Regions from separate parts of the Enterococcus avium genome, predicted to be linked through region 2. Evidence: predicted binding sites of a transcription regulator. Region 2 holds the regulator's gene; each other region holds the start of a gene.

Region 1 (4,304 bases), on a different contig from region 2:
TTATTGAAAAAGGAAGTCAAAGCCTTGACGATTTTATTAGGCTTAGCTGTTTTCGGCATCCTTGGTTCGTTAATCGGGATCTTTTAAGAATGGAGGGAAAACATGTCAACAATGACAATGCTTGATTATATTGATCAAGAACAAGAAACATTGACGAAAATTTTAACCGAGTATGATTTTTCGGCGGATACACAATTGGCAGAAATGAATACTGTCACGATCTTAGCGACTGGTTCCTCTTACAATGCGTGTTTATCAGCAAAGTTCGCGTTTGAAACATTGGCGGATGTCACGATTACAATTGAAGAACCCTATAATTTCAATCATTATGGGCGCTTGATCAAAGGAACCGATACGATTATCGGCGTTTCCCAAAGCGGTAAAAGTGCCTCGACAGTCGATGCGATGAAGGAATTAAGTGGCACCGAGATTCAACGGATCGTGTTAACCAGCGATGTAGAAAGTCCAATTGCTCAAGTGGTTGATAAAGTCATTGACCTAAACATGGGAATCGAAACCGTTGGCTTTGTTACAAAAGGCTTCTCAGCAACAATTTTACAATTGATCCTGCTGGCAATCAAAGTCGGCGTTTCGAAAAAACATATTGACGAGCAAAAGCTTCATGCCCTTAAGGAAGAATTAGCGGAGTTGATTACGCATATTCCAAGTGTGATCACAAAATCCAATGACTTTTTTGAGCAGCACGAAAACCTGCTGAAGCTTGGCGGACGTTTCGTTGCACTAGGTTATGGACCGAACTGGGGAACAGCCAAAGAGTTTGAAACGAAATTCACTGAAACTGTACGCCGACCTAGTCAAGGCTTTGAATTAGAAGCTTACATGCATGGTCCATATTTGGAAGCTGATTGGGAACATACGCTGTTCTTTATCGAAACACCTAGTGTGAATCTTGAAAGATCACAGGCTTTAGCAGCTTATATGGATAGTTCTGTTGGGAAAATCCTGAGGGTGACGACAGAAAAAGCTTCTGATAACGATACTTTAGGTTTAGATATCAAAGTTTCTGAGCTTTTCTCGCCATTAGTATTGATTATTCCATTCCAACTGCTGGCGTATCGCACGGCAACGGCGAAGGGAATTGATTTAAGCAAACGAATTTTTGATGATTTTGACGCAGTATTAAAAAGTAAAATATAAAGTTGAGGAGTTTATGACATGTTGAAATTTAATGAACAGCAGCAAATTGATGATATCCAAGGAGCCTTAGAACTACGCCCACAGGTCGAAAAAATTGTTGATGAGGTTTGGGAAAAAGGCTACGACAATATATTTTATTTAGGAATCGGCGGTACTTATGCTTCTGCTATGCAGGCAGTAACGTATATTAACGGTCGTAGTGATTTGCCAGTGTATGTGCAGCACGCTGCTGAATATTACACTACGGGTAATCGCAGATTGACGAAGGATTCATTAGTGATTCTTTCTTCAGTAACAGGCACAACGGAAGAAGTCGTGAAGGCAGTGGATATGATTAAAGAAGTCGGTGCGACATTATTAGGCTTCATTGATACGGCAGGCACGAAACTGGCTGAAAGCTGTGATCACGTGATTACCTATCCGAATCCTGGAACTGAGCAAATCAAATTTTTCATGGTTGCGGATCGTTTAATGAACAAGAATGGCGATTTTCCAGATTATGAAGAGTATTATGAGGAATTGGAAAATCATTTAGCCAAAGGGTTAGTCGAAGCAGAAAAACAAGCAGAAGACTTTGGCCGTGCGTTTGCTGAAAAACATCGTCACGATGCTATGCATTACTTTATCGGGGCTGGTAATCAGTGGGGCGCCGTTTACTCATACGCGATGTGCTATTGGGAAGAACAAAGCTGGTTACGCTCTAAATCAATCCACGCTGCTGAATTCTTACATGGAACGTTAGAAATCGTGGATGAAACCACACCAGTAACATTGTTCTTAGGTGAAGATGAGCAGCGTCCATTAGCCGAGCGAGTGAAAAATCTGTTACCACGTATTTGTGGAAACTATACCTTCATTGATTCCAAGGATTACCCAATCGAAGGCATCAGCGAGAAAAATCGCGGCCGAGTGCTACCGCATTTATTAATGCACTGTGTCACCCAACGAATCGATGCCCATGTTGAAAAATTAAATTGCCATCCATTAGACATTCGTCGTTACTACCGTCAATTTGATTATTAATATTTTGAGACCTCTTTGCATAAAGTAAAGAGGTCTCTTTTGCGAGTCCGACTTTTTGCAGGATTAAAAGTGGTTAGTAAAGTCTTCAATTTAGAAGATCAAACATACGAGGAGTATAGTCGGATCGTATGCGAAACGAAAATAAACTTATTTTTCACGTTTTTAGAAAAATAGTACCAAAAAAAGAGATAGCAGCGAGTCCGACTTTTTGCAGGATTAAAAGTGGTTAGTAAAGTCTTCAACTTAGAAGATCAAACATACGAGAAGTATAGTCGGATCGTATGCGAAATGAAAAGACCCTATTTTCACGGTTTTAGAAGAATAGTACTGAAAAAAGAGTTATCGGTGAGTCTGACTTTTTGAGAAAAATCGTCAACATAGCAAAGAAAGTGCATACAACCTCTTGAAACCGACAACACTATATATTGTGTTGTCGGTTTTGTATATCACTAATTAGACACAAAATCTAGTCTTTACATCAAAAAAAATTAGGAGTACTATTATCAAGGATTTAAAAGATAAATTCTTACTTTAATGAGAGAGGGATGGATGAAACGATGCTATTAATAGCTGGCACAATCGGTGCAGGGAAGAGTAGTTTGACAGATATGTTGTCGCAGGAAATGAATTCAAAACCATTTTACGAGAACGTGGATGATAACGAAGTATTGCCGTTGTTTTACTCGAATCCAGAAAAATATACATTTCTGCTGCAAATATTCTTTTTAAATAAACGCTTTTTGGCGATGAAGGATGCCTTGAAGCAAGCGGATAACGTGCTTGATCGTTCAATTTATGAAGACAGTTTACTGTTTCATTTGAATGCTGATCTTGGGCGCGTAAGTCAACAGGAAGTGCTGCAATATGACAACTTATTGGACACGATGTTGAAGGAATTGGAGACTGCCGCACCAAAGAAACGGCCTGATTTAATGGTTCATATTAAGGTTTCCTTTGATGTGATGCTGGATCGGATTCAAAAGCGTGGGCGAGATTACGAACAAATTGCCGCAAATCCTGAGCTGTATGATTATTATCGAATGGTCAACGAGCGTTATGAGCAATGGTATGATAATTTTAATATTTGTCCAAAAATCCAGATCGACGGCGATCACTACGATTTTGTCGCTGATCCGCAGGCTGCTGAAACAGTAATCAAGCTGATCAAAGAAGAAACGAATAAGTTGAATCAGCAGGAACTGAAAAGTCCTTGTTATTATTCAAATGGAAATATTGAAAAAGGAATTTTTTAATAGGTCCTTTATTTGAGAATTAAAGAACGTCTGTTTTTTCGAGGGTATAGATATAAAGATGAATCCCTAAATATTTATAACGAGGAGCTCCACCATGATAAATTATTTTAAATTTTTACTTCACCAGTTAAAAGGCTGGCCGCAACAAAATTATTACCTCTTTTTCTTCAGTCTAGGCTGTCAGGTGATGACGCTAGTTAACCAACCGATCAACCTTCTAACTGTAATTACCTTCATCGGTACAACTTTAGGGGTTTTATGTATTCTGTCCATTAATGCCGCAAAATCGGTCAATGGTATTTTAGGAATTATATCGGCAATCTGCTTTATTTATGTTGGCTATTCAGCGAAGAATTATTTAAGCATCGGCGAACAGATCGCCTATATGATCACCCTTGATATTCCTGTTTTATTAAGTAAGGAATGGAATCACAACATGGCCGCAAAAATCCGCAAGTTCACCGGAAAAACATGGGGGATTGCGATTATCAGTACCATTATCGTTTATTTTGTATCGGGTTATTTGATCCAACGCTTCACCGACGATCCCCGGCCTTGGATTGATGCGATTGCCTTTTCTATTAGTCTGAGTGCCGGAATTATCAGCTTCTTACGCTACAACAATCAATATTTCTGGTGGCTGGCTTCAGGCCTTGCCCAAATGGTTCTTTGGTTCATTTCATTCCGACATGGCTCCGCCAGCTTAGCGATGTTTGTCAACAGCTCGGTTTATTTGATCAACGATGTGTTGGCCTTCACTGTTTCTCCTTGGTACAACAAAAAGGAACGTGCAAGAATGCAGCGGATGGAAGAAGAGTATTATCATCTGAGTCACTAATTTTAAAAAAGTGATGTTCTATTATTTGGCAA
Region 2 (4,304 bases):
CAAAGGTTCCTCATCGCCTCGTTGTGTAACGGATAAATGTTGCTCCAATTGATCCATATTGAAATTAGATGAGAAAAAGGTCGGTAATTGCTCCTGCATTCGATGCTGCAAGATCACTCCTAGCACTTCATCGCGAATCCAAGCGCTCATGGAGTCTGCACCGATATCATCAATCATTAAGATTGGTGCCCGTTTTACTTCATCTAGTTTTGGACCTACTTTGTCATTGGAGATCGCTTGTTTCATTTCTCCAGCAAATGTTGGAAAATGTAAAAGTGTGGTTTCGAAACCCTTAACTGCTAGTTCATGGGCAACAGCTCCTAACAAGTAGGTTTTCCCTACACCAAAATCCCCCACTAAAAACAAGGCTTTATGAAACATTTTTGGTGCTGCCTCATATTGATTAATGAAATCCAGAGAAGCCTCCAATGCTTCACTACGCCCAGAGGTAACCTCAAAGGTGCGAATCGAGGCCTTGCGAATATCTTTGGGCATATCTAGCGAATTCACGCGATTGCGGATTTCCTCTTCACGCTTCATACGCAACAGCTCATCTGTCGGTACATAGGTCACATCAATAAAGTGAAAGTTTAAACTCAATTGCGGTTCATAACCCGGTGCAATCATAGTTGGATCAGAAGCTAAATATTTTTTCTTTTCTTGAACAAACTCATATAATTTCGCAAAGGATTTTTCGATATCCTCTTGTGTCAGCTTTTCTTTGTGCTCTTCGATAAACTGACGAACATCTGGATCGGCCAAAACTTCTTCCATCATTTGGCGGTAACGACCATCGACCCCACGGCTTTTAATGATGCGATTCAACTCTTTTCCTACATCTTCCATTAATCGTCACCTTCTTTACTTAAATATTCCGCTAATTTACGGTTCAATTCTGCTTCTTTTTCCGGTGTTAATTTGGTCTCTTTAGGTGGCTGTTTGATGTGCTCTGGCAACGCTTCTTTACGACCCGCTCCGCGTTTTTGATAAGCTGGACGACTGGTCTGAGGTTTGCGAACCAGTTTTTGATTGTTCTCACGTACATGGGCGATTGCCGCTTCAGGACTGATAATTTTTTTCTGTGCCCAATCATTTGCGATAGCATTCAAATAGTTCGCATTGATTACCGCTTGGTTTTGAATGACCAAAATATAATTGATGATTATATTGATGACGCTTTTCGGTAACAAATTGCGACTAATCAATTCTTCTAGCAATCGAACTTCCGTATTTGTCTCAAATCCGCCTTTTTCGCGTTTAATCGCTCGTAAAAATGTTACTGGCGCAATTTTTTTGCTTTGAGCAATGACCTCTAATTCCTGCGGAGAAAAACTTCCGTTATTGGCAGAGCTATCGATCATCGTTTCTTTAGGCTCAGCAGATACGTTGGGACGTTTTTCCTTGTTGATCAGCTGACGTAAATAGCTAAAATTCAACCCGTTTTTTTCACCAGCACTTGCCTTCGCTACATACTCTGCTAAATCCAATTCATTCAAGCCATACAAAGTTTGAAAGGTTTGCAGCTTTTCACGATCATCATAACTCAAAAACAAATTAAAGCGTTTAAGCTGTTGCGTAAACAATGACCAATCAAAATCTGTTTGGGTAGAAAAAGCCTCTTGTGTTTGTTCTAAACTTTCACTTTGGCTGGCAAAAGCTTTATCATCGAAACGATAAACTTCACGAAAACGTTTGGTAATATTCTTGACTTCACCTTTTTCAAAGGTTTTCGGCTTGAAGCGCTCAACTAAACGTTCATAACGTCGTTTTCCTACCTTGTCCATCAGTAAATAAGCCATCAAAGGATCTTGAAAAAATTTCTCTGGAATCAATGGAGGGTGAAGCTGATAGAGCAAACTCATGCCAATTTCATTATCTGTTTTTTGAAACGTTTCTAACAAACCAATGCCTTCTAATTGTTCTCGCGCTTTCACCAGATTCATCAGTCCAGTATCCACTGCAGCTAATAAATCCGTATGCATGAGGCTGGCACTCTTACCCTCTATGCTAACATCGCTAACAAAAGTTAAATATAAGCTTAATGCGTTACTGCCGATAATCGGCTGATATAAATAAAGCAACGCATCCTGTTTGCTTTGATCAAGTTGTGGCTCACCGTAGACCGTGTAAAAGGTGCTGGGTTTTAGTTCTTCTGCCACTAAAAAGCCTCCTACTCATCATCTGTTGACTTTGCTTTGTCAACGATTTCCTGCAATTCCTTCAAGAATACAGACATGTCTTTAAACTGTCGATAAACACTCGCAAAACGAATATAGGCGATCTCGTCCACTTCCATTAAATCCTCCATGACAAATTCGCCGATTTGACTCGTAGGAATTTCATTTTCTCCCATACTGCGAACACGATTTTCTACATGATCCACGATCTGTTCCATCTGTTCCATAGCTACTGGACGTTTTTCTGCAGAGCGAATCAACCCGCGTAAAATTTTATCACGACTGAACTCTTCGCGATCCCCATTTCGTTTAACAACTAATAAAGGAGCTGCCTCAATACGCTCAAAGGTCGTAAAACGAAACCCGCAGCTCTCGCATTCTCTTCGACGGCGGATCGCTCGCCCGTCATCTGTTTGTCGACTATCAATTACTCGTGAATTATTATGATTACATCTTGGACAACGCATAATTTCACCCGCACTTTCTTATTAATTAGAATGACTCACTTTGTATGAATATCTTTTTGTTATATAGAATAATTTCTCAAAAACAAAAACAGGTTTGAAAGAAAACTTTTTTGTTTATATAACATGAGTTTACCATAACCAGCCCACTAAAAAAAGCGTCGTAAAGCTACGACGCTGAATTCTTTAAGAAACAAATTTTTTTCTTTCTAACCATTTAAGAACCTCTTGACGCGTTGTTTCTTGTGAATTGCAATTATCAAATACGAAATCCGCTCTTTTTTTCTTTTCCTCTAACGGAAGCTGGCTATTAATGCGTTTTAAAGCTTCTTCTTCAGAAAGATTATTTCTTGCCATCAGGCGTTCCAATTGGATGTCTGGTGTAACATAAACTGTTGCCACTTCATCCATCATTGATTCGTAATGTCCTTCGAATAAGAGTGGGATATCAACAATCACCAAGTGACTTCCTTTTTTTGCCTCTAGTGTTTGTTTTTTTATTTCATCACGAATAAATGGATCAAGTGTTTTGTTTAACAGATGTCTTTTTTGCTCATTTTGAAAGATTAAAGTTCCCAATTTTTTGCGGTCCAAACTACCATCGTTTTGCAAAATTGTTTTACCAAAAACTTTCTCTAAAGCCATCAGTCCTTCAGTACCCGGCTCTACGACTTCCCGAGCAATAATGTCTCCATCAACAACTGGAAATCCTTCTGCCTTAAAAAAATCTACAACCGTTGATTTTCCACTAGCGATACCACCAGTAACACCTAATACAAAGCTCAAATTCTACACCTTCTTTAGTTTTTGGCAATGAGGACAAAGGTGTGTCCCTCTTTGCGCTACTTTGATTTTGATAATTGGTGTGCCACAACGCGAACACGGTTCACCAGTTTGTCCGTAGACGTGCAATTCTTGTTGGAAATGTCCAGCCTCTCCAAGCGCATTTAAATAGGTTCGAATGGTCGTTCCGCCTGCCTCTTTCGCTTTTCCGATCACCTCGATAATCGCTTCACGCAACTGGCGAGCACTTTGAGAACTCAACGTATTCGCCGGTTGTTCAGGATGAATCTTCGCTAACCAGAGGACTTCATCAACATAGATGTTTCCTAAGCCTGCCACGATTTTTTGATTTAGTAATAGAGGCTTGATCATGGTGGAAGCCTTTTTCAATTTAACTTTAAAATCAGCTAAGTCAAAATCCGCATCTGTCGGCTCAGGGCCTAACCGCGTCAAACCTTTATACTCTTTCGCCGTTCCTTTTTTCAATAGAGCCATTCGACCAAATTTACGTACGTCATGATAAATTAACTCAGAACCATCAGTAAAAATGAAACGAACATGGCTGTGTTTGTCTAACGCAGTCGGCTGATCAAAAAATTCATACTTTCCTTCCATCCGTAAATGTGAAACCATCTCGTAATGTGTAAATTCAAAGATCAAGTACTTTCCACGTCGATCCACTGTTTCTATTGTTTCACCGATCAATTGCTGCTGAAAAATATCGATCTCGGGAAATTCAATAATGCGCGGCCAATAAACATCAACTTTCGCAATCGTTTTATTCTTAACCAAAGAGACCAAACCTTTTCTGACAGTCTCTACTTCTGGCAATTCTGGCATTTTACTTCACTCCTAAATCAAAAAGCTGGAATTTCTCCCA
Region 3 (4,304 bases), 1.3 Mb from region 2:
TTTTTGGCGGATCAACCTGGACCTATGATCCCAACACAAAACAGGCCTATTTTCACGTCTTCGCTAAAGAGCAGCCTGATTTAAATTGGAAAAATCCAGCGATGCGGGAAAATATTTACCAAATGATTCGCTGGTGGCTGGACTTCGGCATTGACGGTTTTCGTTTAGATGCCATCAGCCACATTCAAAAAGAACCTTGGGATTTTAAAATCACGACTAACCCTTGGGCGCCCTTCATGAATGTTGTCGGAATCGAAACGTATATGGCCGAATTGCGAGAGATTTTCCGAAGCTATGACATCATGACTGTCGGTGAAGCAAGCGGGGTGAATAGTAAAACAGCCCCCTTTTGGACCGATGAAGAGAGCGGCTATATCGATATGATTTTCGAACTGGAGCATCAGGTTCGAACTGGTGAACCCGGTTCTGAAACAGGCGATCTGCTGGGCTTCAAAAAGGTATTATCCCGCTGGCAAAAAGACATGCAGCCGCTAGGATGGAATGCATTGTATACCGATAATCATGATAATCCCCGCAGCAACTCAACCTTTGGCAATGAAACCCATGAATCAGCTACGGCACTAGCTACTGCTTATATGCTATTGAGAGGGACACCTTTCATTTATCAAGGTCAGGAATTAGGAATGACGAACTTCCCTTTCGAATCGATTGAAGAGGTCAATGCAACAGATTCACTAGCGGCGTATCATGATTGTCTAAATAAAGGAATTCCACCAGAAGAAGCCTTGCGTTTAATCACTCATTGGACCCGTGATCATTCTCGAACACCCATGCACTGGACTGACTTTGGCGGCTTTTCAACAAATCTCCCTTGGATGAAGATCAATCCTAACACGGATAAGATTAACGTTGCACTTCAGGAAGCAGACCCGTTTTCTCCATTAAACTATTACAAGAAATTGATTGCACTGAGAAAGTCATTTCCTGTTTTTCTAGACGGTAATTATCATATCGAACTAGCAAAACATCCCAAAGTCTGGGCCTACACCCGCAAACTAGACTTAGAGGAAGCGTATGTCCTCACAAATTTGAGTGACCAGTCGCAGTCTGTCACCCTACCCAATCGCTGGGTAAACGCACCAGCCATGATTTTATTGGCGAATTATCAAGATTCGTCATGGAAAAAAACAATGACATTGCGACCATTTGAAGCGGTGGTGGTAAAAAAAGATGCTTAACCAATTAAGATTAAGCATCTTTTCATTATTCGAATACGACACCTTGGACTTCTAAAATTTTTTCATCAATCAAGCGTATGACTTCATCGCGTGCGGCAGCATCATCTACAAAGTTCAAACGATCCCCGTCGATTTGAATTTTAGGACTCTCATTGTAGTCCTCATACCATTGATCGTAACGGCTGTTCAATTCTTTATAATAATCATAAAGGGTTGGATCAAATTCCAGTTGTTCATATTCACGTCCACGCTTTTGAATCCGTTCCATCATCGTTTCAAAAGAAACACGGATATGAACCAACAAATCTGGATGCTTCTTGTGAGCGGCATAAGGCAATTCCTGCATCATATTCGCCAACAATTCATCATAAACCTTCACTTCTGTCTCCGTTGCCCGACCAAGATCGGCATTTAGATGGAATAATAAAGAATCCTCATATATTGAGCGATCTAGCACATTATTGTCATCCTGCATTGCTTTTTTGATGCTGTCAAACCGTTTGTTTAAAAAATAAATCTGTAATAAAAAAGCATATTGCTCTGGATCAGCATAAAACAGCGGCAATACCTCATTATCATCAATTGATTCATAAAAAGCCTGACTACCTAGATGCTCTGACAACATCGCGGTCAAACTTGATTTCCCTGCTCCAATGGTACCTGCTAATACAATCACGCTCATAAACCTCCAACTCACTTCATACAAAATATAGTAATTATTTCTCAACTTTTCTAATATACCCCCAATATCTTGTATCGTCAATCAAAATACCTATCTAAAAAATCACTTTTTTCTTCTAAAGAATGTTTAAAAAATCACTGATTTTCAAAAACTTTTCAGTCGTTTCGTTTACTTGTCCGTCTTCTCTGAGTAAAATGGGAAGAGACTAAAGTAGGAAATTATTACTAAGTAAGGTTTCTGTTAGCACTTCTAGTAAAAGATAAAATGAAAACAAATTGTTTTTACTACAAGAACAGTTCAATTAAAATAAATATTAACAAGAATATTTTAATTTTTCTTATGAGAAAGAACGACTCTAAAACGAAATAGGGGTTTTTTGAATGAAATCGATTGGCACGGGTTATGCCAGCGGGAAAATCATCTTAATGGGGGAACACTCAGTTGTCTACGGGGAACCAGCGATTGCCTTTCCTTTTTCAGGAACGGGCATCCAAGCAACGGTCCGCGCAAATAAAGTAGAATCATGGATCGAATCTAGTTTCTTCCATGGGCCGCTTTCAGAAGCCCCAAACACAATGCGCAACGTGACGGTCTTACTATGGTATTTAGTGAAGCATTTTAAAATTCCAGAACCATTTTATTTAAAAATTGAAAGCTCCATCCCCGCTGAACGGGGAATGGGCTCTAGTGCAGCAGTAGCGGTCGCAATTACACGTGCTGTTTTTGACTGGATGGAAGAACCCGCTACACAAGATAGCGTACTGCATTTTGTCAATCAAGCTGAAGCGGTTGCTCACGGCAATCCTAGCGGTATTGATGCGACAACCATCAGCGGTACTGAACCGATCCTTTACCAAAGAGGCATTGGTTTCCAACCTTTCCAGTTAAATATGGATGCCTTTTTAGTCGTGGCAGATACAGGTGTGAAGGGACAGACACGTAAAGCGGTTAAAGACATCGCAAAATTAATGGAGATGCGTCCCTATGAAACTAATAAGCAAATGCAGACACTAGGAAAATTAACTAGCCAAGCACAAAAAGCCATTTTACAAAACCAACCACGGAATTTAGGCGACTGCATGAATCAGGCACAAGGCTTATTACGATTATTAGGTACCAGCAATCGTCACTTAGACCACTTGATTGAAACAGCTTTAGAAAATCAAGCCCTGGGAGCAAAATTAACGGGCGGCGGACGTGGCGGCTGCATGATCGCTCTGGCAGAAGATGAGACTAGCGGACGTCAGCTGCAGCAAATTCTATTGGATGCTGGTGCGCGAAATACATGGATCGAAGGGTTAGGTGTGTACGCACATGTTTAGTGGTAAAGCTCGAGCTTATACGAATATTGCCTTGATTAAATATTGGGGCAAAGAAAACCAAGAATTAATCATCCCAATGAACAACAGCTTATCGCTGACATTGGATGCTTTTTATACAGAAACACATGTGACCTTTTCAGAAGAGCTCATTGAAGATCAATTCTATTTAGACAATCAACTACAAGATTCGAAAGCGACCTTAAAAGTGAGTCGCTTTCTTAATGTCATCCGCGACAAAGCCGATTGTTCCTTGCGAGCGATTGTTAAAAGTCAAAACTTCGTACCGACCGCAGCAGGCTTGGCTTCTTCTGCTAGCGGATTGGCCGCTTTAGCAGGTGCCGCAAGTGCCGCATTAGATTTGAAGCTCTCATCTGCAGAGCTGTCTCGTCTCGCACGTCGTGGTTCTGGTTCTGCCTGTCGCAGCATTTACGGCGGTTTTGCGGAATGGCAAAAAGGTGATTCTGATGAAACCTCTTATGCTGTCAATATTCCCAGCGGCGGCTTTGAAGATGGCTTAAGTATGATCTTTGTCGTCGTCAATGATGCACAAAAAGATGTTTCAAGTCGCGATGGCATGCAGCGCACTGTGGAAACTTCTGCTTTTTATGATGGCTGGCTACAAACTGTACCAGCAGATTTAGCTAAGGCAAAGCAAGCAATCGCTGAAAAAGATTTCACTGCTTTAGGCGAAGTAACCGAAGCCAGTGCATTGAAAATGCACGGTACCACTTTAGCAGCGAATCCGCCGTTTACTTATTGGTCAGCGGAAAGTATGAAAGTGATGAACCTTGTTCGTCAAATTAGAAGCAGCGGATTGCCTTGCTACTTCACGATGGATGCTGGTCCAAATGTAAAGATTTTAGTAGAACGTAAAAACGAAGAAGCATTACTTCGCATATTGAAGGATCAAATGGACAGTCAACAACTCGTTGTCGCCCACGCTGGTCCTGCAATTGAAATTTTGACAGAGGAGGAAATAAAATGATCGAAGTAACAGCACCTGGGAAATTATATATCGCCGGTGAGTACGCGGTGGTGGAACCGGGACACCCGGCTATTATCGCAGCGATTGATCAATTTATTTCCGTTTCGATCGGCCCT

The links. Region 2 encodes NrdR, which represses ribonucleotide reductase genes. Its sites were predicted from a motif close to ACACNATATATNGTGT; they were not measured.
Region 1: the regulator NrdR is predicted to act here: its motif matches at 2,597-2,612, upstream of AUF14_RS19785 (deoxynucleoside kinase).
Region 3: the regulator NrdR is predicted to act here: its motif matches at 1,941-1,956, upstream of AUF14_RS11650 (deoxynucleoside kinase).

What each region holds. Positions count from the first base shown of each region.
Region 1 covers NZ_NBSL01000003.1:868,274-872,577, forward strand. The annotation lists gene AUF14_RS19770 (PTS system mannose/fructose/sorbose family transporter subunit IID) at 1-87, shown strand, start outside; gene AUF14_RS19775 (SIS domain-containing protein) at 103-1,158, shown strand; gene AUF14_RS19780 (SIS domain-containing protein) at 1,177-2,181, shown strand; gene AUF14_RS19785 (deoxynucleoside kinase) at 2,727-3,434, shown strand; gene pnuC (nicotinamide riboside transporter PnuC) at 3,529-4,272, shown strand.
Region 2 covers NZ_NBSL01000002.1:1,028,572-1,032,875, reverse strand. The annotation lists gene dnaI (primosomal protein DnaI) at 1-846, opposite strand, end outside; gene AUF14_RS05400 (DnaD domain protein) at 846-2,159, opposite strand; gene nrdR (transcriptional regulator NrdR) at 2,171-2,644, opposite strand; gene coaE (dephospho-CoA kinase) at 2,828-3,427, opposite strand; gene mutM (DNA-formamidopyrimidine glycosylase) at 3,431-4,264, opposite strand.
Region 3 covers NZ_NBSL01000002.1:2,317,630-2,321,933, forward strand. The annotation lists gene AUF14_RS11645 (glycoside hydrolase family 13 protein) at 1-1,199, shown strand, start outside; gene AUF14_RS11650 (deoxynucleoside kinase) at 1,225-1,881, opposite strand; gene mvk (mevalonate kinase) at 2,262-3,203, shown strand; gene mvaD (diphosphomevalonate decarboxylase) at 3,196-4,188, shown strand; gene AUF14_RS11665 (phosphomevalonate kinase) at 4,185-4,304, shown strand, end outside.